DNA from 2 places in the Anaerosalibacter sp. Marseille-P3206 genome. Region 2 is predicted to be linked to the other one. Evidence: riboswitches for the same ligand, from Rfam matches in the RefSeq annotation. Region 2 holds a riboswitch; the other holds the start of a gene.
What was found. A riboswitch is a leader RNA that binds a small molecule or an ion and turns the genes downstream of it on or off. The one in region 2 is predicted to bind FMN.
Positions count from the first base shown of each region.

Region 1: linked by a shared signal. The riboswitch ahead of ribD (bifunctional diaminohydroxyphosphoribosylaminopyrimidine deaminase/5-amino-6-(5-phosphoribosylamino)uracil reductase RibD) and the one ahead of BQ9840_RS09970 (ECF transporter S component) in region 2 are both predicted to bind FMN.

Region 1 covers NZ_FUHM01000001.1:118,941-134,666, forward strand. Annotated here, with positions in the region: gene BQ9840_RS00675 (dihydroorotase) at 1-57, shown strand, start outside; gene pyrF (orotidine-5'-phosphate decarboxylase) at 47-916, shown strand; gene BQ9840_RS00685 (dihydroorotate dehydrogenase electron transfer subunit) at 897-1,625, shown strand; gene BQ9840_RS00690 (dihydroorotate dehydrogenase) at 1,625-2,527, shown strand; gene pyrE (orotate phosphoribosyltransferase) at 2,533-3,093, shown strand; gene BQ9840_RS00700 (lysoplasmalogenase family protein) at 3,195-3,917, shown strand; gene BQ9840_RS00705 (GDSL-type esterase/lipase family protein) at 4,113-5,036, shown strand; gene BQ9840_RS00710 (DUF4358 domain-containing protein) at 5,071-5,547, shown strand; gene BQ9840_RS00715 (MBOAT family O-acyltransferase) at 5,733-6,986, shown strand; gene BQ9840_RS00720 (DHHW family protein) at 7,005-8,144, shown strand; gene BQ9840_RS00725 (peptidylprolyl isomerase) at 8,325-8,921, shown strand; gene BQ9840_RS00730 (helix-turn-helix domain-containing protein) at 8,964-9,347, opposite strand; gene BQ9840_RS00735 (aspartyl-phosphate phosphatase Spo0E family protein) at 9,489-9,647, shown strand; gene BQ9840_RS00740 (cysteine-rich CWC family protein) at 9,771-9,956, shown strand; gene splB (spore photoproduct lyase) at 9,960-11,000, opposite strand; gene BQ9840_RS12465 (hypothetical protein) at 11,088-11,258, shown strand; gene BQ9840_RS00750 (DUF1667 domain-containing protein) at 11,223-11,579, opposite strand; FMN riboswitch at 11,781-11,896, shown strand; gene ribD (bifunctional diaminohydroxyphosphoribosylaminopyrimidine deaminase/5-amino-6-(5-phosphoribosylamino)uracil reductase RibD) at 12,000-13,091, shown strand; gene BQ9840_RS00760 (riboflavin synthase) at 13,104-13,751, shown strand; gene BQ9840_RS00765 (bifunctional 3,4-dihydroxy-2-butanone-4-phosphate synthase/GTP cyclohydrolase II) at 13,762-14,964, shown strand; gene ribE (6,7-dimethyl-8-ribityllumazine synthase) at 14,978-15,439, shown strand; gene BQ9840_RS00775 (YwaF family protein) at 15,584-15,726, shown strand, end outside.
Region 2 covers NZ_FUHM01000002.1:1,806,659-1,822,384, forward strand. Annotated here, with positions in the region: gene BQ9840_RS09955 (Tex family protein) at 1-1,627, shown strand, start outside; gene BQ9840_RS09960 (hybrid sensor histidine kinase/response regulator) at 1,646-3,409, shown strand; gene BQ9840_RS09965 (amidohydrolase) at 3,444-4,604, shown strand; FMN riboswitch at 4,659-4,780, shown strand; gene BQ9840_RS09970 (ECF transporter S component) at 4,886-5,494, shown strand; gene tsaE (tRNA (adenosine(37)-N6)-threonylcarbamoyltransferase complex ATPase subunit type 1 TsaE) at 5,651-6,112, shown strand; gene tsaB (tRNA (adenosine(37)-N6)-threonylcarbamoyltransferase complex dimerization subunit type 1 TsaB) at 6,109-6,801, shown strand; gene rimI (ribosomal protein S18-alanine N-acetyltransferase) at 6,809-7,258, shown strand; gene tsaD (tRNA (adenosine(37)-N6)-threonylcarbamoyltransferase complex transferase subunit TsaD) at 7,273-8,295, shown strand; gene BQ9840_RS09995 (ABC-F family ATP-binding cassette domain-containing protein) at 8,462-10,372, opposite strand; gene BQ9840_RS10000 (hypothetical protein) at 10,442-10,651, opposite strand; gene BQ9840_RS10005 (redox-sensing transcriptional repressor Rex) at 10,887-11,537, shown strand; gene BQ9840_RS10010 (acyl-CoA dehydrogenase) at 11,773-12,912, shown strand; gene BQ9840_RS10015 (electron transfer flavoprotein subunit beta/FixA family protein) at 12,932-13,723, shown strand; gene BQ9840_RS10020 (electron transfer flavoprotein subunit alpha) at 13,759-14,976, shown strand; gene BQ9840_RS10025 (Glu/Leu/Phe/Val family dehydrogenase) at 15,137-15,726, shown strand, end outside.

The DNA.
Region 1 (15,726 bases), on a different contig from region 2:
GCAACTATTAAAAGGGGAATAGTTAAGTACAATGGAGGGATTGAATATGATAATTGATAGATTGTATGAAGAAGTAGAGAAAAAAGGCAATGTCTGTGTAGGATTAGACACTAGTATGGATTATATTCCTTCAAATATTATTGATAGAAACAAAACTATTGAAGATATGATTTTTGAATTTAATAGGAGAATAATAGATTCAACTATAGATATTGTACCAGTGTACAAGGTTCAGATTGCTTTTTATGAAGCTTATGGAATAGAAGGAATGCTTGCTTATAAGAGGACTCTTAAATATATAAGAAATAAAAATGCATTAGTTATAGCAGATATTAAAAGAGGAGATATTTCGTCAACAGCAAGCATGTATGCAAAGGCACATTTTCATGGAGATTTTGAAAGTGATTTTATTACTCTTAATCCGTATATGGGATTAGATAGTATTACTCCATATCTTCCATATGTAGAAAAGAAAAACAAGGGACTATTTATACTTCTTAGAACTTCAAATGAGGGAGCAAAAGATATACAATATTTAAATATTGATAACGGACAAAAGGTATACAATTATGTAGGAGATAAACTTAAAGAAATTGCTACAAAACAAATGGGTAAATGTGGATATAGTTCAATAGGTGTTGTAGTAGGAGGTACACATTTAGAAGAAGCTGACGAGATAAGAAATAGATTTGAAAATATGTTTTTCTTGATACCTGGTTACGGAGCACAAGGGGGAAAGGGAAGAGATGTAGCTCACTATTTAAAGGATGGTAATGGTGGAATAGTCAATTCTTCAAGGGGAATAATCACAGCATATAAAAAGTATGAAGACGGAGTAGAAAAGTTTGAAGAATATACTAGAAAAGCTGTTTTGAATATGAAGGAGGATATATCAAGTGAATCCAGAGTATTGTAGTTGTGAAGTTTATTCAAATAAACAAGTATCAACTAATATATATGAGATGAAATTACATGGAAACTTTAAGGGGAAACCAGGACAATTTTATATGCTTAGAAGTTGGGATATAGAACCTTTTTTATCAAGACCAATAAGTATTTCAAATTTGAAAGAAAATACTATAACATTTTTGTATGAAGTGAAAGGAAAGGGGACAAAACTTTTTTCTAATTTAAAAAAGGGAGATTTACTTAAATTAACCGGACCTATAGGAACAGGATTTCCACTAGTGGAGAGCGGCCCAATAGGAATAGTTGCTGGTGGAATAGGTCTAGCACCTATGATTTATTTATGCAATAGCTTACACAACAATATTGATTTTTATGTTGGGTTTAGGGAAAAGTCTTTTTATATAGATGAAATCAAAAACTGTGTTGAAAATCTATATATTTCAACTGATAGTGGACTAGAAGGTCATAGTGGTTTGATAACTGAAATATTTGAACCTGAAAAATATGACGTAGTATATACATGTGGTCCAGTGCCCATGATGAAGAAAGTTGTAGAAATGTGTAAAGGCAAGAATATTCCAGTATATATTTCAATGGAAAGAAGAATGGCTTGTGGGATAGGAGCTTGTTTGGGGTGTAGTATTGAAACTACTTTGGGGATGAAAAAGGTATGTAAAGACGGTCCAGTATTTAAAGGTGAGGAGGTATTTTTTTAATGACTAGAGTAAATATATGTGGAATAGACTTAAAAAACCCAGTCATTGTTGCTTCTGGAACCTTTGGATTTGGTAGAGAGTATGAAGATTTCTTTTCTCCATCAAAATTAGGAGGTATATGTACGAAAGGCCTAACTTTACATAGTAAAATCGGAAATAGTGGCACTAGAATTCATGAGACTACGGGAGGATTATTAAATAGTATAGGATTAGAAAATCCGGGAGTAGATGGATTTATAAAAAATGAATTGCCTCATATGGAGCAATATGAAACGGCAATAATAGCTAATCTTGGGGGCAGTTCTATTGAAGAATATATAACTGCGGTAGAAAAGATAAATAAAACTAATATTCCTCTTGTAGAACTAAATATTTCTTGTCCTAATGTAAAAGAAGGTGGTATGGCCTTTGGAATTAAGTCGGAAATAGCATACAAGGTAGTAAAGGAAGTAAAGAGTGTATGTAAAAAACCATTGATAGTAAAACTTTCACCAAATGCAGAGAATATAGTCGACATGGCTTATAGTTGTGTTAAGGCAGGAGCTGATGGGCTTTCACTAGTCAATACATTTAGTGGAATGGCTATAGATATTAATAAGAGGAAACCTGTATTTAACAATATAATAGCAGGACTATCTGGTCCCTGTATTAAGCCCATAGCTTTAAGGATGGTCTATCAAGTATGTTGTGAAGTAGATGTTCCAGTTATAGGAATAGGTGGTATCATGAGTTCTGAAGATGCAATAGAATTCATCATGGCTGGAGCTACAGCAATTCAAGTAGGTAGTGGTAATTTTGTAAAACCAGATTTATGTATAGACATAATAGAAGGAATTGAAGAGTTTATGAAAAGAGAAGGTATAGAAAAATTAGAAGAAATAAGAGGTATTGTGAGGAGGTAATATTTATGTTGATAGAACTATTAAAAGAATCAGGAGCACTTCTTGAAGGACATTTTTTACTTTCATCAGGAAAACACAGTGATAAATATGTTCAATGTGCAAAATTATTGCAGTATCCAGATAAGGCAGAAAAAGCTATAAGTGCAATAATAGAAAAACTTGAAGATGTAGATTTTGATATTATAGTTGGACCTGCTATGGGTGGAATAATTGTAGGGTATGAATTAGGTAGACAAACAGGGAAACCTTCTATATTTACAGAAAGAGTAGATGGAAAAATGACATTGAGAAGGGGATTTAAAATAGAAAGTGGACAAAAGGTATTAATAGCAGAAGATGTAGTGACCACAGGTAAATCATCTTTTGAGACTGTTGAAGTAATAGAAAGTCTCGGTGGGAAAGTGGTAGGTATAGCTTCTATAGTAGATAGAACTAGTGAAGAGATTTCTATACCACTATATAGTGCAGTAAAAATTCAAGTAGATGTATATGATGAAGAAAAATGTCCTTTATGTAAAAAAGGAATTCCATATGAAAAACCAGGTAGTAGAAAGATAAAAAAATAAGTGCTGAATTTCAGCACTTATTTTTTTATCTAAAGCTATTTTCATAATTTTAGCTCTAAATAATCATACTAAATATAGGATATAAATTTAATATTTAGAGGATGATTATATTCATTTCTAATAGTATTGAAGACGATAAAACTTTTGTATTAGATAGTTTTAATAAAACGAGTGATTTAATTCATTATGAATTTGAGACAAATGATAATAAAAAGGTGATAAAAGTGGAAAAAATACTGTCAGATGTTTTTAAATTTATTATTATAGTAATGTGTTTCTTTATATCTTTAATGATAGGAAAAAATAAGCTTAACGATAAAGATGTTATATTACTTCAATTTGGTCTTTTTTTTACTGTTTTATCAGATTTCTTTTTCCTTATTGTATATAAGAATTCTTTTGGTGTAGCATCTTTTTGTATAGTTCAAATCCTTTACTGTATAAGATATGATATTGACAATACTAAGGAAACAATCAGAAACTTTATATTAATTTTTATATTTGTAGCAATATTATATATAATATTTAGTAGGTTAATTAAGAAAATTAATGTTATACTATTTATAGGACTATATTATTCTATATGCTTAATAACTAGTGTATGGAAGGCTATAAAAGCATGTAAAAACAATAATTTTCCATCTCCAAATAGATATATGATAGCTTATGGTATGATTCTTTTTTTACTATGTGATATAAATGTATTTCTTCATAACATTATAGGTATCAAAAATTCAAAATGGTTAGTATGGTTGTTTTATATTCCGTCACAGTTTTTACTTTCATTTAGTGGTTATAAATTTAAAAGAAAAAGTTTCCGGTAGATGCATTTTTTCTGGTTGAAGTTAGTATATTAATGTTACAAAAGCTTAATAACAAGTGAAAATATTATTATATACAAGATATAGACAGTGGTGACTTATAATGACAGCATTTGATACAATATTGTAACCATTTTTATTGAGAAATGTACTATAATATATATTGAAGCTTATATATGATGTGATGGGGGAATTATATTGAAAAGAAGGAAAAATATATTTACAAGAAAAAGAATAGTTAACAAAAAAAGGTTTGCTTTTTCTGTGGTTTTAATCATTGGTATTATATTTATTTTAAGCCATTCAATAAAGGCCATATACGATAGAAGTAATAAAGATAATGTTGCTAAAGAAAAAAACACAATAGCCTCAGCTGTAGAAGGAAATCATGAGCAAACTCCATCATCATATAATAAAATAATAGATGAAGAATTGACTATCAAAAAAATGATAAAAGAGATTGAAGAAGATCAAAAAAGCAAAGAGATTGAAGAAAAAAAAGAAGTTTTAGTAGAAGAAGAAAATAATGTTGAAGATAACAATAAAAGTAGCGAAGAAAAAAAGGTTACTCAACCTAAAAAAGTTAAAAATAGTAACTATAAAGAACATTTTAAAAATGATTTATTTGTAGGAGATTCTCTAACAGATAGTTTATCTTTTTATGAAATATTGGAAGATAAAAATGTTATTGCTAAATTAGGACTCACTTTAATCGGAGGTAAAAAAGAAATAGATGATATTGTTAAGGTAAATCCATCAAATATCTATTTGATGTTTGGAATGAACGATATACTAAGGAAGATAGATGGAAATCAGTTTGCTGATGAATATGCAGAATTCATACATAGTATTCATGAGAAACTGCCTAATGCTAATATTTATGTTCAGTCTATTCCACCTGTTTCATCTCATGTTAAGAAAAAAAAGCCACTCTTAAACAATGAGAATATAGATAAATTTAATGAAGCACTTAAAACAATGTGTAAAGATGAGAATGTATCTTTTTTAGATTTAAGACCGATATTTGAAGAAAATGAAGATTTAATTGAACCAGATGGAATACATTTAAAATATAAATTTTACAAGTTGTGGCTTGATTATATTATAGATAATGTAAAATAAATACAAAAAACATCATGAAAGGACGGATTAATATATGAAAAAAAATGCTTTTACACTTATGGGAATTGTAGTTATCGTGTTTACACTATTGACAGGGTGTTCTTCAAAAAATACAACTGCAAAAGAACCATCTATTGATGAGATTGATCAAAATATAAAAGAAGCTGTTGATATATCAAATATGGTGGAAAGTGATAGCGATAAGCTTGAAAAATTATATGATATTGATATTGAAGAAGTTGAAGATTTTAAATTATATACAGCTAAAACTAATATTGAAGCAAATGAATTATTATTATTAAAAGTTAAAGAAGAAAAAGATATAGAAGATATTAAAGAAGATATCAAAGATAGAATAGAAACGCAATCAAGTAGTTTTAAAGATTATCTTCCAGATGAATATTATTTAATAGAAAAAAATATATTGAAGTCAAATGGTAATTATATTATTTTCGTGATATCTGAAGAAGCAGAAAAGATAGAAAATATATTTGATGAATCTTTTAAATAAAATTATAACTATTATGACAAGGTGGTGGACAAGGTTTGGTTTTTAGCAGTCTATTATTTCTATTTGTATTTTTGCCATTAACTTTACTTGTATATTATATTAGTCCTAAACCCATAAGAAACCTTGTTCTTTTTATTGCTAGCTTGGTATTTTATGCATGGGGCGAACCTATATATATACTTATAATGTTGTTTTCTACTTTTTTTGATTATTTTAATGGATTACTCATTGATAAACACAGAGAAAATAAAAAAATAACAAAGTTAGTTTTAATTAATTCCTTGGTTGTTAACCTAGGAATACTTTGTTTTTTTAAGTATTATGGATTTATAGTTACAAATATAAATAGCCTTTTTAATTTAAATCTTAAACTTTTAAATTTTCCCCTTCCTCTTGGGATATCTTTTTATACATTTCAAACTCTTTCTTATACAATAGATGTATACTTGGGGAATGTTCCAGTACAAAATAATATTATTTCATTTGGTACATATGTAACTATGTTTCCTCAATTAGTAGCAGGGCCAATAGTTAGATATAGTGATATATCTCATGAAATTGATAATAGAGAGGAAAGTTTTAAACTATTTGGTGAAGGGGCTGAACTATTTGTAATAGGATTAGCTAAAAAGGTTCTCTTGGCTAATAATATCGGAATCCTTTGGGATAGTGTAAAAGCTGCATCTATTAGTAATATTTCTATTTTGTCAGCTTGGCTTGGTATTATAGCTTTTACATTTCAAATATATTTTGATTTTAGTGGATACTCGGATATGGCTATTGGATTAGGAAAGATGTTTGGATTTAATTTTATGAAGAACTTTGATTACCCTTATACATCAAAGAGTATAACAGAGTTTTGGAGAAGATGGCATATTTCTCTTGGAACTTGGTTTAGAGAATATGTGTATATCCCTCTAGGTGGAAATAGAGAGGGGAAATTGAAACAGTATAGGAATCTATTTGTGGTATGGTTTTTAACAGGTCTTTGGCATGGTGCAAATTGGAATTTCATTTTATGGGGATTGTACTACTGTATATTTATAATTATAGAAAAGGCATTTCTAAAGAAGTGGTTAGACAAGTCTATATTTCTTAGTCGTATTTATACCATGTTAGTAGTAATAATAGGTTGGGTATTTTTTGAGTTTGAAAACATTGGACAAGGGTTTAGATATATTGGTACTATGTTTGGATTTGGAGGAAATCTTGCTTATGACAGTACATCACTTTATTATCTACTTACCTATGGATTGATTTTTATACTACTTATTATTTGTTCAACACCTATAATTAAAAAAGGTGCATGTAAATTAAAGGAAAATCCAATGATGTTAAATTCTATTATATATTCACTCATAATAATTTTGATATTATTTATTTGTACTGCTTATTTAGTAAATGAAAGTTATAATCCTTTTTTATATTTTAGATTTTAAATGAAATGAGGTATTATTTTGGAGGTAAATAAAAATATATATAAAAAGTTAATAGGATCACTTTTACTCATATATATTGGTACTATAGGTACTATTAATATTTTGGTTCCAGATAGGGATTTTTCAGATATAGAAAATAGAAGATTAGAGCAAAAACCACAGTTTTCAATGGAAAAGCTATTTAAAGGAGATTATACTTCAAATTTTGAAAAATACATTTCTGACCAATTTCCTTTTAGAGATTTTTTTATTGGGGTAAAGAGTGATTGTGAAAGAATGATTGGCAAGAAGGAAAACAATGAAGTATTTTTATGTAAAGATGGATATCTAATGGAAAAGTTTAATGAGCCAGAAGTTGAAGACTTCAATAAAAAGTTAAATGCTATTAATTCTTTTGCATTTTCAAATCCTCAAACAAATATATACTTTATGTTGGTGCCTAATTCGGTAAAGGTAATGGAAGAAAAATTACCAAAGTTTGCACCTGTAGATAATGAACTTGACTTTATAGATAAAGTTAAATACTCAATAGATGATAGTGTTGATTTTGTTGATGTATATGGAGTATTATCTAATAATAAGGATGATTATATTTATTATAAAACAGACCATCATTGGACAACAAAGGGAGCATATTATGCTTATAGAGAATTAGGTAAATATATGGGTTTTGAACCTTATTTAGAAGACGATTTTAAGATAAAAGAGGTTTCAGACAGCTTTTATGGTTCATTATATTCAAAGGGAGGATTTAGAAGATTAGACCCTGATAGTATTCAATTATATATTCCTAAAGCTGAGAATACATATGAAGTTGAATATTATGACGAAGGAGAAACTTCAAAATCTATTTATGACATGGATAATCTAAATAAAAAAGACAAGTATACAGTTTTTTTAAATGGGAATCATCCTGTATTAAAGATTAGTACTAATGTTAATAATGGAAAGACACTATTAGTTATTAAGGATTCATATGCAAATAGTTTTATTCCATTTTTAACAGAACATTTTAGTGAGATTTATATGGTTGATCTTAGATATTACAATGAGGATTTAAGTGATTTCATGAGAGACAAGAACATTGAAGATGTACTTCTATTATACAATGTAAAATCTTTTTGTGAAGATGAATCTATTGAAAAAATTTCTTGGTGATGTATCATATATATAAATATAAAATTCTAAGAAAGGGACAATAGAGATATGAAAAGAAAAAAGCTTGGTGCTATTTTAATTATTTTTACTATTACGGTTATTATATTGACTGGATGTGAAAGTAAAGAAAAGGTAGTTGAAGGAGAAGTAAAAGAAAATATAATTAAAGGAGAAGATCAAATGGAACAATTACGATTACCACAAAAGGGAGAAGAAATAGCTATAATAAAAACTAATCATGGTACTATTAAAATCAAGTTCTTTCCAGAAGCAGCTCCCAAAGCAGTTGAAAATTTCAAAACCCATGCAAAGGATGGATATTATGATGGAGTTACTTTCCATAGAGTAATACCTGATTTCATGATTCAAGGTGGAGATCCTGATGGTACAGGTATGGGTGGAGAAAGTATTTGGGGTGAGTCTTTTGAAGATGAGTTTGATGTAAATTGTAGAAATATTAGAGGAGCACTATCTATGGCAAATAGTGGACCAAATACAAATGGAAGCCAATTTTTTATTGTACAAAATACTAAAGTAGATAAAGAAATTATTGCTCAAATGAAAGAATTAGGTGAAGAAAAAGGATTTCCTGAAGCTATTGTGAAAGCTTATGAAGAACTAGGTGGTGCATATTGGCTAGATGGTAGGCATACAGTATTTGGGCAAGTATTTGAAGGAATGGAAATAGTAGATAAAATTGCAGGAGTAGAGACTGATGGAAATGATAAACCACTAGAACCTGTAGTTATGGAAAAGGTAGAAATTGTTGAATATTAATAATGATACGAAAAAATCCTTAGAAAATAATTTTTCTAGGGATTATTTTTTAATATAAGGCAAGATGGTTTTAATAAGTTCGATAAATAAATCTAATTCTTTAGGCGAACATTTATTAATTAAATTAATTATTTCTATGTTTTTATCATTATTAGGATTATAAATACCAGAGGTTTCTGTAATGTGATTAACTTCATATGCTGATTCTCCTAATACAAGTTGATCTAATGATATATGTAAGCAATTTGCAATTTCTACTAAGGTAGGTAAACTCATTTGTCTTTCTCCTCGTTCTAATTGACCGATATAATAATTTGAAAGGTCTACCATTTCTGCAAACTTTTCTTGTGAGAGTCCAAGTTTTTTTCTTTCTCTTTGTATTCTTTTACCTATAGCTTTATTATCTATTACGATTTTATTTTCCATTTTATTCACTCCCTACCTAGTATATACTTTAACGAAAAATACATTATATTATAACTTGCAATTAGCATAAATAGAATGCTTGCAATAAGCCAATATATAGTATAAAATTATATAGATTGTTATTTTAGGGGTGTATATAGCATGAAGATAAAAGATAAAATGGAAGTAACTAGAAATATACTGCATAATGCAAATAAAATGAATTTTAGTAAAGAAATAATTTTGGAAATAAGTCAGAAATTAGACGAATATATTGTTGAGTATTATAAAGAAAATCAAGAACAAAAAGATAAACGTTAACAATATAAAATACATATTAGGAATAGGTCTTAATCTTGTGTTAAATGAAATTATTATTTTTTTAGATTAAAATTGATTTATTATGATAAAATATATTTATAATAAATAGAAGGAGTGAAGGTAGTGACTTTAAAAGAAACTGAAAAAATTTGTCCTATTTGTGGAAAAGGAAACAATTGTCAACATGGTAGTAAAGATTGTTGGTGTAAACATATTGAAATACCAAAATATGTTTTAGAAATGGTTCCGGAGGATAAAAGAGGTAAAGCATGTATTTGTAAATCTTGTATTGAAAAATATACAAAATAAAATTCAAACAAAATATTCAATTTTGGCTCCTGGAAAGTGTTTTTTTGTTTTACTTAAGAAAAATTCCTTTAATTCATTCATTTCATTAGGTTGATATATATATTTACCATATCCAAACTGACCGTATTTAAACTTCCTTTCATCTTCATTCATTGGAAGTTTAGTATTAGGGAAAACGTTAGTTATGTTTGATTTTGCCCTTGTTGTAAAGCGATGAGATATAAATTCAAAGGTTAAATTACTAGGAGTCCAATTTGATGGCATATTATCATATAAATATTTATCTAATAGTATAAAAAGCTCTGTATACTCATTTTTCCAATTTTCAAATCTAAATATAGGAGCAATAATAAATCCAATAGGATAACCTGCTTTTAATACCCTAGAGGCTGCAATTACTCTATCAAGAAGAGATGGTGTTTTGTGCTCGAAATTTTGAATGACTTGTTGACAGTTCAAGCTAAATCTAAATCTTGTATGGTTATTATGTTCTATGTTTAAAAGACTATCTACATTAGTGAATTTAGTAACAAATCTGAAACGACCTAAAGGTTCCTTACCAAAAAACTCTATAGTTCTTTTTAAATTGCCAGTATATTTTTCCACAGGTATAGGATCAGATGTAGCTGCACCTTCAAATATTGTTATCTCAGGAGATCTAGATTCAATTATATTTTTTGTTATATCAAGTATTTCTTCAATATTTACATATACCCTTAGATAAGGTTTTGGACCTAAGGTTGTTGAAAGATAACAGTATTCACACATACCAGGACAAGATGTAGCTAGTGGAAGTTGATAGTTGGCAGAGGGTTTACAAGTTTGAAATTCCTTACTTCTCCTAACTCCAATAACTAGTGTTTGTTTTGCTGCACCATAAGCTTCTCCTGGTGTATCTCCAACTATACCTGTAACTCTATTGTGAGAAGTAGTAGGTTTCATTGGAATATTTATTTCTCTAAAATATTCAACAAGTTTTTTCCCAAGTGGGTAATTAAGTGCATCTGGTTCATAAAATATTTGTTTAGGTACAAAATCTATCATACGATTCACCTCAAACTTAGAATACCCAAATAATGTTTTTTTATAATCAAAGCTAGTTTGGAATATTTAATCAAAGGAGACGATAATATGGCAACTTGGATTGCACATCTAAGGATAGCAGAAAACATATTAAACATGGGATATGGATTTCAACCTATTCCTTTTATTGTAGGTAATATTGGACCTGATTATGAAAAAGTAAAATCATTAGATTCATTTTTATTAAGCTTTTCTTGCAGCTACTACATCTATACCTAAACCGAGTATGTTTTCAATAACAATATCACCTTTTTTTATAGGTGCTATTACTTCTGTTGAATTAATTATTTTCATACATTCATTTATTTTATCATGTGGAACAATTCCAGTAGTTTTAACTGGGAGACGACTTATGACACCATTTTTAAGAAGTACTCTACCATTAATGATTCTTGAAGGTTCTGTTACTTCCTTTAATCCAAATTCCCTACCGCTATTACATTTATTACCGGTTACAATATATTTAGAAGGTTCAGTTTCATCTTTAACTATCGTTAGTTCACAACCTATTGGGCAAGCTTTACATTTTGTTTTGTGCATTATAAACACCTCTACTTAGTATTAATTATATCATTATAAAAAATTATATCATATAAATTTATTCAATAAAATATTATTAAATCTTATATAATAAGTGTATAATCTATATAAGTTAGTTTATTAAGAATAAAATATATACAGAGAGAAATAATTAGTATTGATAAATGTGTTGTACAATGTTATTATAATATTGAAAACTGAATATTCCTTCAGGGCGGGGTGTGATTCCCCACCGGTGGTAAAGCCCACGAGCCTAATAGGCATGATTCGGTGAGATTCCGAAGCCGACAGTATAGTCTGGATGAAAGAAGGTGTAAATATTAATAGGAGTAATTGTAATTATTATTCTTGTTATATAAAAGTGCTTAATCAAGCCCTGAAATAAATTTCGGGGCTTTTAATAATTTTTGGGGGGATAATATGAATGATGAATATTTTATGAAAGTAGCTTTAAATCTTGCAGAAAAAGGTATGGGATTTACAAGCCCCAATCCTTTAGTAGGAGCAGTGATTGTAAAGAATGGGAATATAATCGCTGAAGGCTATCATAAAAAATATGGAGAAAGTCACGCTGAAGTTAATGCACTAAATAATGCAACCCAAGATGTCCACGATGCTACTATGTATGTTACATTGGAACCTTGTTCTCACTATGGGAAGACTCCACCTTGCGCTAATAGGATAGTTGAAAGTGGAATTAAAAAGGTAGTTATAGCTATGGAAGATCCTAATCCAATAGTATCAGGTATGGGAATAAAGATACTTAAAGATAATGGAGTTGATGTAATAGTCGGAGTTTTAAGAGAAAAAGCAGAAAAGCTTAATGAAATATTTATTAAATATATAACTACTAAAAGACCCTTTACTATTATGAAAGCTGGTATGAGCTTAGATGGAAAGATAGCTACACATACAGGAGAGTCAAGATGGGTAACAGGGGAAGAATCTAGAGAATACGGGCATCTATTACGGCAGAAAGTATCAGCTATATTAGTTGGTGTAAACACGGTAATAATGGATGATTCTATGCTTAATACAAGATTAAATAATGTTGAATGTAGTGACCCTGTAAGAATAGTACTTGATAGCCATGGAAGAACTCCTCTTAATTCAAAAGTATTAAACATAAATTCTTCTAACACTATTATTGCAGTAACTGATATTGCATCTGAAGAAAATATAAGAGCATTTAAGGAAAGGGGAGCAGAGGTAATAATAACTCCAGTTAAAAACAATAAAGTAGATTTACAATTTCTAATTGAGGAATTGGGAAAGAAAAAAATAGATAGTTTGCTTGTTGAAGGAGGTGGAGAAGTAAACTTTAGTTTTTTAAAAGAAAATTTAGTAAACAAAGTTGTGTTTTTTATTGCTCCAAAGATTATAGGGGGAAGAGATGCTAAGACTCCCGTTGAAGGACCAGGGATAGATTATTTAAAGAATGTAATTAATCTTAAAAACTTACAAATGACTAATATGGACAAAGATATAATGATTGAAGCTTATTTAAAATAAGGAAGTGATTAGGTGTTTACTGGACTTGTAGAGGAAGTTGGAAAGGTATTAGACATAGTAGAGGAAAACAAAATATGGACTATAACTTTTGAATGCAAGAAAGTATTTGAAAATATATCAATAGGAGATAGTATAGCTGTTAATGGAGTATGTCTAACAGCAAATGAATTTGACAATTCCTCGTTTAAAGCAAATGTAATGGCTGAAACTATACGAAAGACAAATCTAGGATTCCTAAAATGTGGTAGCCTTGTTAATTTAGAAAGAGCATTAAAAATCGGAGACAGATTAGGAGGACATATAGTATCTGGACATATAGATGGAACTGGTTTAATAAGTGAGTTCAAAAATGAAGGAGATGCAATTTGGATAAGTATATCATCTTCTAAGGAAATACTTAAATATATAGTCTACAAAGGTTCTGTTGCTATAGATGGGGTTAGTCTTACAGTTAGTTATGTAGATGAAGAAATATTCAGAGTCTCCATAATTCCTCATACCAAAGAAGCCACTACATTAACCAAAAAGAATACAAGGGACTTAGTTAATATTGAATGTGATGTAATTGGGAAATATGTTGAGAAATTACTTAATTATACAGATGTTAAAAAAGAAAGTAATATAGATATGAATTTTTTAAAAGAAAATGGTTTTATTTAGGAGGGCTAAAATGACAAAGTTTAATACCATAGAAGAAGCTTTAGAAGATATTGCAAAAGGTAATTTTGTAATAGTTATTGATGATGAAGATAGGGAAAATGAAGGAGATTTAATAATAGCAGCTGAAAAAGTGACGGATGAAAAGATTAACTTTATGACCAAGTATGCAAGAGGATTAGTTTGTATGCCTATTGCAGGAGAAAGACTAGAAAAGTTAAATATTGAGCAAATGGTAAGTGACAATACAGACAATCATGAAACAGCATTTACTGTTTCTATTGACTATAAAGACACAACTACGGGAATTTCAGCTGGAGAAAGAGCACTTACTGTAAAAAAGGTACTAGACCCAAATATATTTGGTGAGGATTTTAGACGTCCAGGACATATTTTTCCATTGAAAGGACGAGAAGGCGGAGTATTAAAAAGAGCAGGACATACAGAAGCTGCAATAGATCTTGCTAGATTGGCAGGACTATACCCTGCAGGAGTAATATGTGAAATAATGAATGAAGACGGTACAATGGCAAGAACACCACAACTTTTTGAATATGCTAAGAAGTTTGATTTAAAAATAATAACTATTGCTGATTTGATAGCATACAGAAGAAAAAATGAAATACTTGTAACAAGGGTTTCACAAGCGAAATTGCCTACTATTTATGGTGATTTTGATCTAGTTGGTTATGTAAACAAAATAAATGGTGAACACCACGTGGCATTAGTTAAAGGAGATATTAAAGAAGACGAACCAGTACTTGTAAGGGTTCATTCTGAATGTTTAACAGGAGATGTATTTGGTTCATTAAGATGTGATTGTGGAGAACAACTTCATGAAGCTATGAAAAGGATAGACAAAGAAGGAAGAGGAATAATCTTATATATGAGACAAGAAGGTAGGGGAATAGGTCTAATAAACAAAATCAAAGCCTACGAGCTTCAAGAACAAGGCATGGACACAGTAGAAGCAAATTTAGCATTAGGGTATCCAGAAGACTTGAGAGACTATGGAATAGGTGCTCAAATATTAGCAGACTTAGGAGCAAAAAAGATAAGACTCATGACAAATAATCCTAAAAAAATTCATGGATTATCTGGTTATGGCTTAGAAGTAGTTGAAAGAGTTCCAATAGAAATAAATCCAAATGAGAAAGACTATTTCTATTTAAAAACCAAAAAAGAAAAGATGGGACATATATTAAATATAAAATAGAGGAGATGGAAAGATGAAAACATATGAAGGAAAGTTAATTGCTGATGGTTTCAAATTTGCTATCGTTATAGGAAGATTTAATGAATTCATAGGTAGTAAACTATTATCTGGAGCACTAGATGGATTAAAAAGACATGGTTCAAAAGAAGAAGACATTGAAATTGCTTGGGTTCCTGGAGCTTTTGAAATTCCACTAGTTGCAAAGAAATTAGCAAAGTCTAAAAAATATGATGCTGTAATATGTCTTGGTGCAGTAATCAGAGGCTCAACTCCTCATTTTGACTATGTATCAAGTGAAGTATCAAAAGGAATAGCTAATATTTCTCTAGATACAGAGATACCAATCATATTTGGGGTACTTACTACGGACAATATAGAACAAGCTATTGAAAGGGCAGGAACTAAGAGTGGAAACAAAGGCTATGATGCAGCAATAACAGCAATAGAAATGGCAAATTTATTAAAAGAAATATGAGTCAGGGGACGGTCCTTTGACTCACTTGCTCACTTAATTCTAGATAAATATAATTTGTATATAAGGAATTTTTCTGGTATTAGAATTTAATTAGTGGTAAAATAAATTATTATTAATTAAATTTATTAGATAGGAGATTTCAATATGAAATATTTCATTTCTTCACTTTTTCATTCAAACAATCCAGGAATAGCTTATTTTTCAAAAATACATCTAGAAATAATGTTATCGGTAGTATTATTAGGTATGATAATAGTTCATTTTAAAGGAGATTTAAGGAATAATAA
Region 2 (15,726 bases):
TGGCGCCATGGACATAATTGCTGAGATAGTTTCTGATAATGCAGAGTTTAGAAAGACTATAAGAAAAATATATATGGAAAAGGGGGTTATTTTTACAGAGGCGGTTGAAAAAGATAGCGAATCTGTTTATGAGATGTACTATTCCTATAGGGAAAGAGTTAGATCTATTCCAAATCATAGGATATTGGCAATTAATAGGGGAGAAAAAGAGAAGTTCTTAAGAGTAAAGATAGAAGTTCCAGAAGAAGAAATACTTGATATCATAAGGAATAGTATGATATCAAACAGTAAAGCTATAACTACTATGTATTTAGATGGCGCTATTATAGATGGATACAAAAGATTATTGTCTCCTTCTATAGAGAGGGAAGTAAGGTCAAATCTTACTGAAAGAGCGGAAGAAGAAGCCATAAAAGTATTTGCAGCTAATTTAAAACCACTTTTGATGCAGTCACCTATTAAGGGGAAGGTTGTAATGGGGGTAGACCCAGGTTTTAGGACAGGATGTAAGGTGGCTGTTGTAGATGAAACTGGCAAATACTTAGAGAACACAGTAGTGTATCCTACTGAACCACAAAATCAAGTAGAAAAGACAAAAGAAAAGCTTAGTGAATTAATAAATAAATATGATGTAGATGTTCTAACAATAGGAAATGGAACAGCGTCTAGAGAGACTGAGGTAGTGGTTGCAGAAACCATTAGGGAGCTAGACAGAGAAGTATCTTATGTGATAGTAAGTGAAGCAGGAGCAAGTGTATATTCTGCTTCAAAGGTAGCAAATGAAGAATTTCCAGAGTTGGATGTTTCCATTAGAGGAGCCATTTCTATAGCTAGAAGGCTACAAGATCCAATGGCTGAACTTGTAAAGATTGAGCCTAAACACATAGGTGTTGGGCAATATCAGCATGATTTAAATCAAACTAAGTTGGATGTTGCATTAAAAGGGGTTGTAGAAGACTGTGTAAATACAGTGGGGGTAGATTTAAACACTGCTAGCGTTTCACTACTTAACTATGTTTCTGGTATATCTAATAGGGTTGCAAAGAACATAGTTGAGTATCGAGAGGAAGTAGGAAAGTTTAAAAACAGGAAACAATTGTTGAAAGTCAAAGGATTAGGAGATAAGACATTTGTTCAATGTGCAGGGTTTTTGAGAATACCTGATGGAGAAAATCCATTAGATAATACGGGAGTTCATCCAGAGTCTTATGAAATAGCTGAAGCTATTTTAGAAAGATCAGCATTGGATGATGCATTTGCAAAAACGCTAGCAGAAGAGTTGAATGTTGGACTTCCTACCCTTAAGGACATAATAAAAGAGCTTAAAAAACCGGGAAGAGATCCAAGGGAAGATATGCCTAAGCCTATATTTAGAGTTGATGTTCTAAATATGGAGGATTTAAAACCAGATATGATTCTTACGGGTACTGTAAGGAATGTAGTTGACTTTGGAGCATTTGTAGATATAGGAGTAAAACAAGATGGATTAGTTCATATCTCTAAGCTTAGTGATAATTATGTAAAACACCCTATGGAAGTAGTAAAAGTTGGAGACATAGTAAAAGTTAAAGTATTGGATGTAGATGTTTCAAAGGGTAAAATATCTCTAAGCATGAAAGATGTTTAACCACTAGGAGGTGGTAATATGAGCGATATTAATGAGTGTTGTTACCAAGGGGGATTATTTTGCGGATTTATAGGTTTAAAATCATTAGGCAAGAGTATTAATCAATTTGATAAATTAGCTATGAAGTTAGTGGAGGAGAATGGATCGCTTATTTATTTGTATAAAGGTAATAAAGAAAAACCAGATTTTGAAGCCTTGTCAAAATTCTTTCAAATGGATTTATTTGAAAAAGTTGAGAATGGACAGTTAATATGTATAGATATAGAAGAATTATTAATAGAAGAAGATACAATAGATTTAGAAAGTGCTATAAAATTGTATGAAAAAGAGATAGATGCTTTAAGGGAAAAAGGTATTGAAAAAGTACTCATATATGGGACTAGGAATAATTATATTATTAAAAACTGTACTAAGAAAGGATTATATAGTTATCATAAAAAATTAAAAGCTCTTTGTAAAGAAAAAAATATCATGGTAATTATTAAATATATTGTAGACGATTTATCTGAAAAGGAATTTGTAAAACTAATTAGTCTTCATGATGTATTTGTATTAGATGATGATAAAACTGGCAAAAAATATACTTATTTAGAATTGATAAGTTATTCACTTTTGTATTTGTCAAAAAAACAACAAACAGATGAAGAGTATAGACAAGAAATGAAACGAATTGAATATTTAAAGAATTTGGGAGAATTGGTGGAGGGTTTCACTCATGATTTCAACAATCTGTTAACTACTATTGTTGGATTTTCTCAAATAGGGTTATTTAAGGATATAGAAAATCAATTAAAAGATTACCTTAATGTAATTTATAATACTGCGATGGATGGAAAGGCAATGGTAGATAAGATTCAGGAATTTATAAAAGGTAACAATATAAGGGAAAAAAAGCTACATAGGATAAATGATTTAGTTAAAAGTAGTATTAATATGATTAAGTATAAAATTAAGTTTAATACTGAGAAGTTGGGAAAAGAAATTGTACTTAAAGAAGAATTGAATTCTGAAAGATGTATATATGCTGATGAATTTGAAATACGACAGGTGTTTTTGAATGTGCTTTTAAATGCTTTGGCTGCCATGGAAGATGGAGGTACTCTTACTGTTAAAACTTACGATGAAAATGAAAAAGTATATGTTCAAATTACAGATACAGGAGTTGGAATGAGTGAAAACGTAAAAAGGAGAATTTTTGATCCATTCTTTACTACTAAGGGAAAAGAAGGTACAGGATTAGGTTTAAATACTGCAAAAAAGATAATTGAAAACCACTCTGCGGATATAGTTGTTGATAGTGAAATGGGTGTGGGAACTACTTTTACAACTATATTTCCGGAAAACATAAAAGAGATTAGATATGTGGAAGATGAAATGAATAGTGAATTCATACATGGAGCAAAGGTATTGGTAGTAGATGATAAGTATCCAGTGGCAAAGACTATTGCTGAGTTAATTGGGCTGGTGGATATGAGTGCTGAAGTAGAGACGAATAGTGAAAGTGTACTAAGTAGGCTTGATGAAAATCTTTATGACATTGTGATATGTGATTATTCAATGCCAAATATAAATGGATTAGAAGTATCTAAGTTGGTAAAAGAAAAATATCCAGAGAAACCATTTATACTACTTACAGGGTATTCGGATAAAGTATACGAAAAATCAAATACAATAGATTATGTGCTTAAGAAGCCCTGTAGCGTTGAAGAATTAGCAGATGTTTTAGGAAAAGCCCTTAATATTATTGATGGTAATAAGAATAAAAGCTATAATGTTAATTAGATAAACTAAATATTTCTATAAGGGGGCACTGAATATGTTATATATTAAAAATGGTTATATTTATACTATGGCAGGAAATGTAATTGAAGGTGGTAGTATACTGATTGATGATGGTAAGATAGTGGAAGTAGGAAAGGATATTGTAGCACCATTAGATGCAGAAGTTATTGATGCTGAGGGTAGAATGGTTACTCCTGGATTTATTGATGCTCATTGTCACTTAGGCATGTGGGAAGATGGTATGGGGTTTGAAGGTGACGATGGAAACGAGTGGGTTGATCCTGTAACTCCACAACTTAGAGCAATTGATGGATTAAATCCAATGGATGTTACTGTTAGAGAAGCTTGTGAAGGCGGAGTAACAACTGCAGTTACTGGACCTGGAAGTGCTAATGTTGTAGGTGGTCAGTTTGTAGCTATTAAAACTCATGGCAAAAGGGTAGATGATATGATTCTTAAGGAACCTGTAGCTATGAAGGTTGCATTTGGTGAAAACCCAAAAAGAGTATATGAAAGTCAGAAAAAATCACCTATTACCAGAATGGCTACAGCAGCAATTTTGAGAGAGACTTTATTTAAAGCTAAGGATTATTTAGAAAAGAAAGAAAGTGCAGTGGAAGAACCATCAAAGATGCCTGAATTTGACATGGGAATGGAAGCAATGGTTAAAGTTATAAAAAAAGAAATCCCACTAAAAGCTCATGCCCACAGAGCAGATGATATTTTAACTGCAATTAGAATTGCAAAGGAATTTGATATAGATATTACATTAGATCACTGTACAGAAGGGCATTTGATTGCAGATATCCTAGCTGAAGAAGGTAGACCAGCTATAGTAGGTCCATCATTGACTGATAGATCTAAGATAGAGCTTAGAAACCAAACTTTCGATACTCCTAGAATTCTTCATGAAGCAGGAGTTAAGATTGCTATTATGACAGATTCACCAGTTATTCCAGAACAATATTTAGCTCTTTGTGCTGGACTTGCAGCAAGATCAGGATTAGATGAGATGGAAGCTTTAAAAGCTATAACTATTAATCCAGCAGAAATAGTAGGTATTGCTGATAGAGTAGGTAGTATCGAAGTGGGTAAAGATGCAGATATAGTTATATTTGATGGAAATCCTCTTAAGGATATAGATTCAAAAACTTATATGACTATTATAGATGGCGAAATAGTTTATAGAAGATAGTATAATTAAGTTGACTATAAATAGATATAAATGTATAATATAAGTGAAAATATAGATTATCTTCAGGGCGAGGTGCAATTCCTCACCGGCGGTGATAGTCCGCGAGCCAAAGCAATTTGGTTGACTTGGTGAAACTCCAAGACCGACAGTTAAAGTCTGGATGGAAGAAGATTTTATACACATGCTTATTTATTTGAGTATATGTGCCCCGAAGAAATATCTTCGGGGCTTTATTATTTTAATAATCCCTGAAGAAATAACAAAATTGGAGGGATTAAACAATGGAACTAAAAAAAGAAAGAGGTAGAGTTTCAGCAAAAACTCTTACAAAAATTGGTGTACTTTCAGCCATTGCCTTTGTACTTATGCTACTAGAGTTTCCACTATGGTTTGCACCTGGATTTTTGAAGATGGATTTAAGTGAAGTACCAGCACTTATGGGTTCTTTTGCATTAGGGCCTATGGCAGGAGTAATGATTGAACTTATCAAAAACTTATTGAATCTAGCTATTGATGGGACTACTACTATGGTAGTGGGTGAGGCTGCAAATTTTGTTGTAGGAAGTGTATTTGTATATGTTGCAGGTTATATATATCATAAGAATAAAAACATCAAGAATGCAGTATTAGGGATGGCACTAGGCACATTAGCTATGACTGTTGTCATGTCTTTTGCAAACTATTATGTTATGATACCTTTTTATGCAAAGTTATTTAATGCGCCATTAGACGCAATTGTTTCCATGGGAAATGCAGTGAACAAATATGTAGTGGATTTCAAATCACTAATATTATATGCAATTGTACCATTTAACCTATTGAAAGGCATTATTGTAACATTGATAACATTCCTTCTATACAAAAGAGTATCACCGATACTCCATAAATAATATTGGCTGGACAGAGTACTATACTCTGTCCTATTTTATTGTCAATAAGTTAGTAAGTTAGTGCCGGGGGCAAATATTTAAGTTAGTTTAATATAGCACAATGAAATTGTAAATGCTATAATTGATATGATTCATATAATATAGGAGTTGAATGAAATGCTTAAGATTACTTTAGATGGATTAAAAGAAACAGAAGATTTTGGTTTAAAGTTAGGCAGTATACTTAAAGGTGGAGAAGTCATCTGCTTTATTGGAGATTTAGGAGCAGGAAAGACTACTTTGACCAAGTCAATAGCCAAGGGTTTAGGCGTTAAAGACTATGTAACTAGCCCTACTTTTACACTTATAAATGAATACAAGGGAAGAGTTCCCCTATATCATTTTGATGTTTACAGATTGGAAGGAGTAGAAGATATTCTAGACTTAGGATTTGAAGAATATTTTTATTCTAAGGGGGTTACTATCATAGAATGGGGTAATAAAATAGAAAAGGCATTGCCAGAGGATTTACTAACCATTGAAATGAAAATGGGTTCCCATATTGACGAAAGAATATTGTGTATTTATGGTAGTGGAGAAAAAAGCAATAGGATAATAGAGGAGTTGAGAGATAAGTGAAAGTATTGGCAGTAGATACATCAAGTGTAGTAGCAACATGTGCTGTGGTTGATGAGGAGAAAGTATTAGGTGAATTTACATTAAATCAAGATATGACTCATTCAGAAAAGCTTATTCCAATGATAAAAGTTGTAATGGATAGTTTAGGATTGAGGCCAGAAGATATTGATTTGTTTGCAGCAGCAGTAGGACCAGGTTCTTTTACAGGACTTAGAATAGGACTGGCAACTATAAAAGGATTGGCTCATGTAGTAGACAAACCAGTTTTGGGTATATCTACACTAGAAGCATTGGCTTTTAATATACCTTGGGGAGATACAATTATTCCAATTATGGATGCAAGAAGGGATAGAGTTTTCACTGGAATATATAGATGGGAAAATGGAATACTTTTAAATGTATTAGAACCCACAATATTTGAAGTTGATGAACTTTTAGATTTTATAGATGATAATTATGAAATGGTTATGTTCAATGGTGATGGCACAAATGTGTTTAAAGAGAGAATAATGGATAGACTTCTAGATAAGGCACTATTTGCACCTGTATCACTAAATATGTCAAGGGCTTCAAGTGTAGGGGAATTAGCATTAAATAAATGGAATACAGGAGAAAGAGAGAACTATTTTGAATTAGTTCCTGATTATTTAAGAGAGTCTCAAGCTCAAAGAGAATTAAAAAAAAGGTAGTGAGTACATGGATATAATTATTAAGGAAATGACAGAAGAGCATATAGATGATGTGATAGAAATTGAAAAGATTTCTTTTACTACACCTTGGTCTAAGGATTCTTTTGTTGTGGAAATAACACAGAATATGCTTGCAAAATATGTTGTTGCAGAGGCAGATGGAAAGATAGTAGGCTATGGTGGTATATGGCTTATAATAGATGAAGGACATATTACTAATATTGCAGTGCATAAGGATTATAGAGGATTAGGTATAGGTAAAAAAATAATAGAGGGTCTAATAGATGTGTGTAGTGTAAGAAATATAAGAGCTATGACATTGGAAGTAAGAAAGTCTAATGAAGTAGCAAAAAATCTTTACAAACAATATGGATTTAAAGAATATGGAATTAGACCGAAATATTATGCTGATGACAATGAGGATGCAATTATTATGTGGAAAAGAATAGATGGTTAACAGAGGTGAAAACAATGGAAAAGAATATTATTACATTAGCAATAGAGACTTCCTGTGATGAGACTTCTTGTGCAGTTCTTAGAGGTGGTAGGGAAGTACTTTCAAATGTTATCTCTTCACAAATAGAGATACATAGGAAATTTGGTGGAGTAGTGCCAGAGGTAGCTTCAAGAAAGCACATTGAAAGCATTAATAGTATCATACAACAAGCTCTTGATGAAGCTAAAATTGGATTTAGTGATGTGGATATAGTAGGGGTTACAAGAGGACCTGGATTGGTAGGAGCACTTTTAGTTGGAATATCAAGTGCCAAGGCCATTGCATATGGATTAAATGTACCACTTGTAGGTGTTAATCATATAGAAGGGCATATTTGTGCCAACTATATTACCCATAGTGATTTAAAGCCACCTTTTACTTGTCTAGTGGTATCTGGTGGACATACTTATTTAGTCCAAGCAAATTCATACACAGATTATGAAATGATAGGTAGAACTAGAGATGATGCTGCAGGGGAAGCTTTTGACAAAGTTGCCAGATCCTTAGGACTTCCTTATCCTGGAGGACCACTTATTGACAAGATGTCATATGAAGGCAATAGAAAAGCTATAGATTTTCCTAGACCTTGCTTAGATGAAAAAGGATATGACTTTAGTTTTAGTGGGCTTAAAACTGCTGTATTAAATTATCTTAATCATGCAAAGCAAATGGGTGAAGAGATAGTAGTAGAAGATGTGGCCGCAAGTTTTCAACAGGCTGCAATAGAAGTGCTTGTAGAAAAGAGTATCAAACTTGCATTGGAAAGAAAAAGTAAAACTATTGTATTGGCAGGAGGAGTAGCAGCTAATACAGGACTAAGAAATCTACTAGAGAGTAGAGGAAAGGAAGAAGGAATTGAAATCAAATATCCTTCCACCATATTGTGTACAGACAATGCTGCAATGATTGGTTCTGCTGCATATTTTAATTATATAGATGGGTTTACTTCAAATTTCGACTTAAATGTTGAGCCAAATTTAGAATTGGGAGTGAAATAATCAACAATTTTTGCACATATTATCCACACTTCAATTAGCAAATAATTAAAAAAGTGTGGATAATGTGGAGAACTTGAGAAATATTTGATAGAATAGGGCATGTACTTGTGGATAAACATGTGGATATTGTGGATAACTTGTGGATTTGTTGTGAATAATGATTTTTTTATTTTTCAGTTATGTTAATCCACTTTTCATATAACTTGTCCAATTCATTATGAGTTTCGTCTCTTTTTATGGCTAATTGCTGAACTTTTTCTGGTTCTTCATAAATATTAGGATCACACATAATATGGTCAATTTCACTTATTTGTTCTTCTAGCTGTTTGATTGATTCTTCAAGTTCAATTATTTTTCTCTTTTTTTCTTTTTCCTTTTCTCTTAATTCTCTTTCTTTTTTTCTTTCTAATTTTAATTGAGTTTTAGTTTTTTCTTCTTCCTCTTCTATTTCAATTACTTCATTTTTCTTTTCTACATAGTAGTTATAATTCCCTAAGTATTCTTTTAATCCTTCTTCAGTTAGTTCAAGGACTTTGTCAACAACTTTATTTAAAAAATATCTATCATGAGAGATGACTAATAGAGTACCATCATAGTCTTTGAGAGCATCTTCTAGTACTTCTTTAGAATCTATATCTAAATGGTTGGTAGGTTCGTCCATGAGTAGGAAATTTGCTTTTGATAACATTAGCTTTAGAAGTGCAAGTCTACTTCTTTCTCCACCACTCAAATCGTTAATTTCTTTAAATATATCATCGCCTATAAATAAAAACTGTGCTAAATATGATCTTACTTGATAATGATCAAAGGAGGAGTTTTCATCCCATATTTCATCAATAACGGTTTTTTCTAAATTCAGTTTAGTTTGTTCTTGGTCAAAGTAACCAATATTCACATGATGACCTAGCTTAATATTTCCCTCACTTGCCATTGTATCTCCTAATACCATTTTAAAAAGAGTAGTTTTACCAATGCCATTAGGACCAATGAGGCCTACTTTTTCACCTCTATAGATATTGAAGTTAATATCTTCAAATAGCTTGAAGTTGTCAAAGGATTTCCCTAGAGATTCCACAGCTAATACTTCTCTACCACTTACTATTTTAGGTTCAAATCTCAAATTTGTTTTTTTAGAGTTTTCAATAGGCTTGTCTATTTTTTTCATCTTATCAAGAAGCTTTTGTCTACTTTGGGCTTGTTTTATATATCTTTGACCACCGTAGTTTGCAAATCTCTTGATGATCTCTTCTTGTCTTTCAATTTCCTTTTGCTGATTTTCATATTGTTTTTTCAATAATTCCATTTCTACTTTTCTCTTTTTCATGAATTCAGTATAATTGCCATTGTATGTTTTGAGATTTAAATTTTCTAGTTGAAATATTTTAGTTACTACATTATCTAGAAAGTATCTGTCATGAGAGATAATCAGTGCAGCTCCACTATAATCTTTTAGGAATTTCTCCAGCCAACTAATAGCTTCTATATCCAAATGGTTAGTAGGCTCATCAAGAAGCAGTAGATTAGGTTTTTTAAGTAGTAGTTTACCAAGAGACAATCTGGCCTTTTGTCCACCACTTAATTTATTTACTTCCTTTTCCATTTCTTCTTCAGAGAAACCTAGACCCTTTAAAATCCCTTTTATTTCACTTTTAAAACCATACCCATTTTTTTGAGTAAATTCTTCCAAGAGATCAGCATATCTATTCATAAGCTTGTTTAATTCTTCTGATTCACCATTATTACCTTCAATACTTATCTGTTGTTCTAAATCTCTTAGCTCTCTTTCCATCTCAATAAGGGGAATAAATACCTCTAAGCACTCATCAAATACAGTTCTGTCACTTTCTACATGAGTATGTTGTTTTAAATAACCTATTTGCAGGTCTTTTTGTACAAAGATATCTCCACTATCACTAGGGACTTCTCCTGATATTATATTGAAAAGTGTAGTTTTACCAGAACCATTTAATCCAACTACACCAATTTTCTCTCCTTCATTCACTGAAAAACTTATATTTTCTAATATGTTATCCACTATAAAACTTTTATTTATATTACTACAGGATAATACTATCATCACCTTGTCCCCCTTATAAATTCTATATTATATTCTATCAAAAAAAATAGCCCTAGAAAAGGTCAAGGACTATTTCTTGCCTAATTCCATTGAAAGACTTGAAAGTATCTTATCTACCAAATTTATGTCGCAAAAACCGCTTTCAGTAAAGTGTTCGCAGTTTTTACAACTTTTTGTTTCTTCAAAATGAGAAGTACTAGAAGAAAAAGAAGTATCAAAAACAGGTCTGTATTCGTTGCAATACATTGCAACTTTTCGTAATTGTTCTTTACTAGCCATAATAATTCCTCCTTCTAAAAGTATATAGATATTATTTCTAATAAAAATATTTATATACATGAGTTATAAAACTTATACAAATTGACACAATAATAGCAAAATGTTATAATTATTTAATAACTACTTAAAGTAATAAAGTGTTTTTCAATTACATATTAAATATTACATATTAAATTTGGGTGGACAAATGTTAAATATAGTGTATAGTTTTAATATAGGGAGTGAGGGATTTTTAATGGAAAGAGAAAGCAAAGTGTCAATGACAGTTATAAGGCGATTACCCAAATATTATAGATATTTAGGAGAGCTTTTAAACAAAGGGATAAACAGAATTTCATCCCAAGAATTAAGTAAATTAACAGGATTTACAGCATCACAAATAAGACAAGATTTAAATAATTTTGGTGGATTTGGTCAACAAGGGTACGGGTATAATGTGGATGAATTAAAAACTGAATTAGGTAAAATATTGGGGCTAGATAAATGCTATAATACCGTAATAGCTGGTGCAGGTAATCTAGGCCAAGCGGTTGCAAACTATAAGGGATTCGAGGATGCAGGATTCAAGGTATTGTCCTTATTTGACAAGAATCCAAAATTAATAGGTTTAAAGATTAGAGATATTGAAATAAAAGATGTAGATGAAATGGCAAAGTTTATTGAAGAAAATGATGTAGAGATAGGAATTATCACTACTCCAAAGAATAATGCACAAGATATAGCGGATATATATTCCAAAAGTGGTATAAAGGGAATTTGGAATTTTGCTCCTGCAGATATTAAAGTACCTGAAACTATAGTTGTAGAAAATGTACATTTAAATGAATCTTTATTTATACTTTCTTATTTTTTAAAGAACCATATTTTACCTGAAGGTGGATTTTAAAAAACAAATTATTAACAACAAAATATTACAAAAAATTATTATATGATGCTTAAAAGACTTGTAATCCTTATAATATGAAGGATTTACAAGTCTTTTTATCTCTTTTAAAGAGATAAAAACAAAAGGAATTATTTCAAAAGATAAAATTTTAACAATATTGATGGAATTATATTAAGAAATGAACTATAATATATATGGAGATTATCAGCCAATATTATAGGGAGGGAAGTATAATATGAATTTCACATTGACGAAAGAGCAGGAAATGGTTAGAACCGTAATGAGAGAATTTGCTGAAAATGAAGTAAAACCAATTGCAGCAGATATTGATGAAACAGGAAGGTTCCCAAGAGAGAACGTTGAAAAAATGGCTAGATACAATATGTTGGGTATACCTTTCCCAGAAGAACTAGGTGGAGCAGGCGGAGACGAATTAGCTTATGCAATAGCAGTAGAAGAATTATCAAGAGTTTGTGGTACAACAGGAGTTATATTATCAGCTCATACATCATTAGGATGTTGGCCAATTTATAAATACGGTACAGAAGAACAAAAACAAAAATATTTAATACCATTAGCTAAAGGTGAAAAACTAGGAGCTTTTGCATTAACAGAACCTAATGCTGGTACAGATGCAGCAGGACAACAAACTATTGCAGTAGAAGATGGCGATGACTATATTCTAAACGGATCAAAGATTTTTATAACTAATGGTGGACAAGCAGATGTATATATAGTATTTGCTATGACAGATAGAACAAAGGGAACAAGAGGAATTAGTGCTTTTATAGTTGAAAAGGACTTTCCAGGATTTACTATCGGAAAGATAGAAGAAAAAATGGGAATTAGAGCTTCTTCAACAGCTGAACTTATTTTCCAAAACTGTGTAGTACCTAAGGAAAATCTTTTAGGTGAATTAGGAAAAGGTTTCAAAATTGCAATGTCTACATTAGATGGTGGTAGAATTGGTATTGCAGCTCAAGCATTAGGAATTGCTCAAGGTGCATTAGATGAAACAGTACAATACTTAAAAGAAAGAAAACAATTTGGTAGATCACTTTCTAAATTCCAAGGACTACAATGGATGGTAGCAGATATGGCAACTGAAATAGAAGCAGCTAGAATGTTAGTTTATAGAGCAGCTTATAACAAAGCAAACGGTCTTCCTTACAATAAAGAAGCAGCTATGGCAAAATTATATGCAGCTAACACAGCTATGAATGTAACTACAAAATGTGTTCAATTACATGGTGGATATGGATATACAAAAGACTATCCAGTTGAAAGAATGATGAGAGATGCTAAGATTACAGAAATATACGAAGGTACTTCTCAAGTACAACAAATGGTTATTGCTGGTCATTTATTAAGATAATAAAAAGGAGGAGGAAGTTATGAAAATCATAGTATGTTTAAAACAAGTTCCTGATACAAATGAAGTAAAGATTGATCCAGTAAAAGGAACTTTAATTCGTGAAGGAGTTCCAAGTATTATAAATCCTGATGATAGAAACGCTTTAGAAGAAGCATTAAGAATAAAAGATAAATGTAAAGATACTGTGGTTACAGTTGTTAGCATGGGGCCACCTCAAGCTGATGTTGCACTAAAAGAAGCATTAGCTATTGGTGCTGACGAAGCAATATTACTTAGTGACAGAGCTTTTGCAGGTTCTGATACATGGGCTACATCAACAGCTATAGCTGGAGCTATTAAGAAAGTTGGAGACTATGACATAATATTCTGTGGTAGACAAGCTATTGATGGTGACACTGCACAAGTAGGACCACAAATTGCTGAACATTTAGGAATCCCTCAAATTACTTATGTAGAAGAACTAGAAATATTAGACGGAAAAGTTAGAGCTAAAAGAGCTCTAGAAGATGGATACTTTGTAGTAGAATCAGAAATGCCAGTATTGCTTACTGCAATTAAAGAATTAAATGAACCAAGATATCCATCAATAAAAGGTATTTATAAAGCATATAGAGAAAACAAAGTTACTGTTTGGACTGCTAATGACTACGAAGTAGATAGAGATAATTTAGGTCTTGACGGATCACCAACTGAAGTTAACAAGTCTTTCACACCTCCAGGAAAAGCATCTGAAGTTGAAATGCTAAATGGAGATGCTAAGGAAGTTGCAAGACAATTAGTTGTAAGACTAAAGGAGAGAAAGATTATATAAGGGTTTGAACTTAAATTATAAAGGAGGATGTAGCTATGGCAGTAAAAGTCATAAAAGAAAAATGCGTTGGCTGTGGAGCTTGTATTAAGGTTTGCCCATTTGATGCAATAATGATGGTTGATAAAAAGGCTGTTATAACGGATAAATGTACCGCTTGTGGTCAATGTGTACAAAAATGTCCTGTAAAAGCAATTGAAAAAGAAGAAGGCAAAAAAGGCGGAGTAAATGTTGATGAATATAGAGGAGTTTGGGTATTTGCTGAACAAAGAGGTGGAGAACTTCTAAATGTAGCTATTGAATTATTAGGAGAAGGTAGAAAAATAGCTGATGAATTAGATACTGAACTTACTGCAGTATTACTTGGACACAATATTGATGATGACGCTGAAACATGTATTAAATATGGTGCAGATAGAGTGTTATATGCAGATAGTGAACTATTAGATGTATATACAACTGAAGGATATGCAAAAGTAATATATGATTTGATTCAAGAAAGAAAACCAGAAATACTTCTTATAGGTGCTACTAATATAGGAAGAGATTTAGGACCAAGACTATCAGCAAGAGTTCATACTGGACTTACTGCTGACTGTACAAGATTAGATGTTGACAAAGAAAACAGACGTCTTATGATGACTCGTCCAGCATTTGGTGGAAACCTAATGGCTACTATTCTTTGTCCAAACCATAGACCACAAATGTCTACAGTTAGACCAGGGGTTATGGAAAAGGCAAAACCAGTAGAAGGAAGAAAAGGAGAAATCGAAAAATTTGCTCCAAAACTAACTGCTGCTGATATCAAAGCTAAAGTTATAGAAACTGTAAAGAGTGACAAGCCAGTAGTTGCTCTAGAAGAAGCTCCAATCATAGTTTCTGGTGGTAGAGGATTAGGAAATGCAGAAGGATTTAAACTAATTGAAGAATTAGCTGAAAAATTAGGTGGAGTAGTAGGAGCTAGCCGTGCTACTGTAGATTCACAATGGATAGACCAACCTCACCAAGTAGGTCAAACTGGAAAGACTGTTAGACCAGGACTTTATATTGCCTGTGGTATTTCAGGAGCTATCCAACACTTGGCTGGAATGCAAGATTCTAAATGTATTATAGCTATAAACAAAGATCCAAATGCTCCAATATTTGAAGTGGCTGACTATGGTATAGTTGGTGACTTATATGAAGTAATCCCAGCATTTATGGAAGCATTGGACAATGTAGAGGACATAATGGAAGCTATAAAAGCTGTTAAATAAAATTAATATAAAATGAGATAAAGCTTAGTCTTTATCTCATTTTGTTGATTTTCTTTGTGTTTACAAATAAGTATGTCTATGTTATAATTTCTATTGTAAATGAATATGGTTTTTGGTGAAAACCTTTTCACCAGAATCAAAATATAGGGAGGTCATGTTGATGTCAAAAGAAAATTTAAATCCACTAGAAAGTGCTCAAAAACAAGTTAAAAGCGCATGTGACGCTTTAGGCCTAGACCCAGCTGTATATGAAATACTAAAAGATCCACAAAGAATGATTGAAGTATCAATACCTGTTAAGATGGATGATGGTACAGTTAAGACTTTTAAGGGATATAGAGCTGTACATAACAACGCTATTGGACCTGGTAAAGGTGGAGTTAGACTACATCCTGGAGTAAATCCAGATGAAGTTAAAGCGTTATCTGTATGGATGACTTTCAAATGCGGTGTTATGGGTGTACCATATGGTGGAGGAAAAGGTGGAATTACTGTTGACCCAACTAGCTTATCACAAGGAGAACTAGAAAGACTTGCAAGAGGATATGTTCAAGGAATATATAAATATATAGGCGAAAAAATAGATATACCTGCTCCAGACGTAGGAAGTAATGGACAAGTTATGGCTTGGATGGTAGACGAATACAATAAATTAACTGGCGAATCCTCTCTTGGCGTTATAACTGGTAAACCAGTTCCATGGGGTGGTTCAAAAGGAAGAAATGAAGCTACAGGATTTGGTGTTTCTGT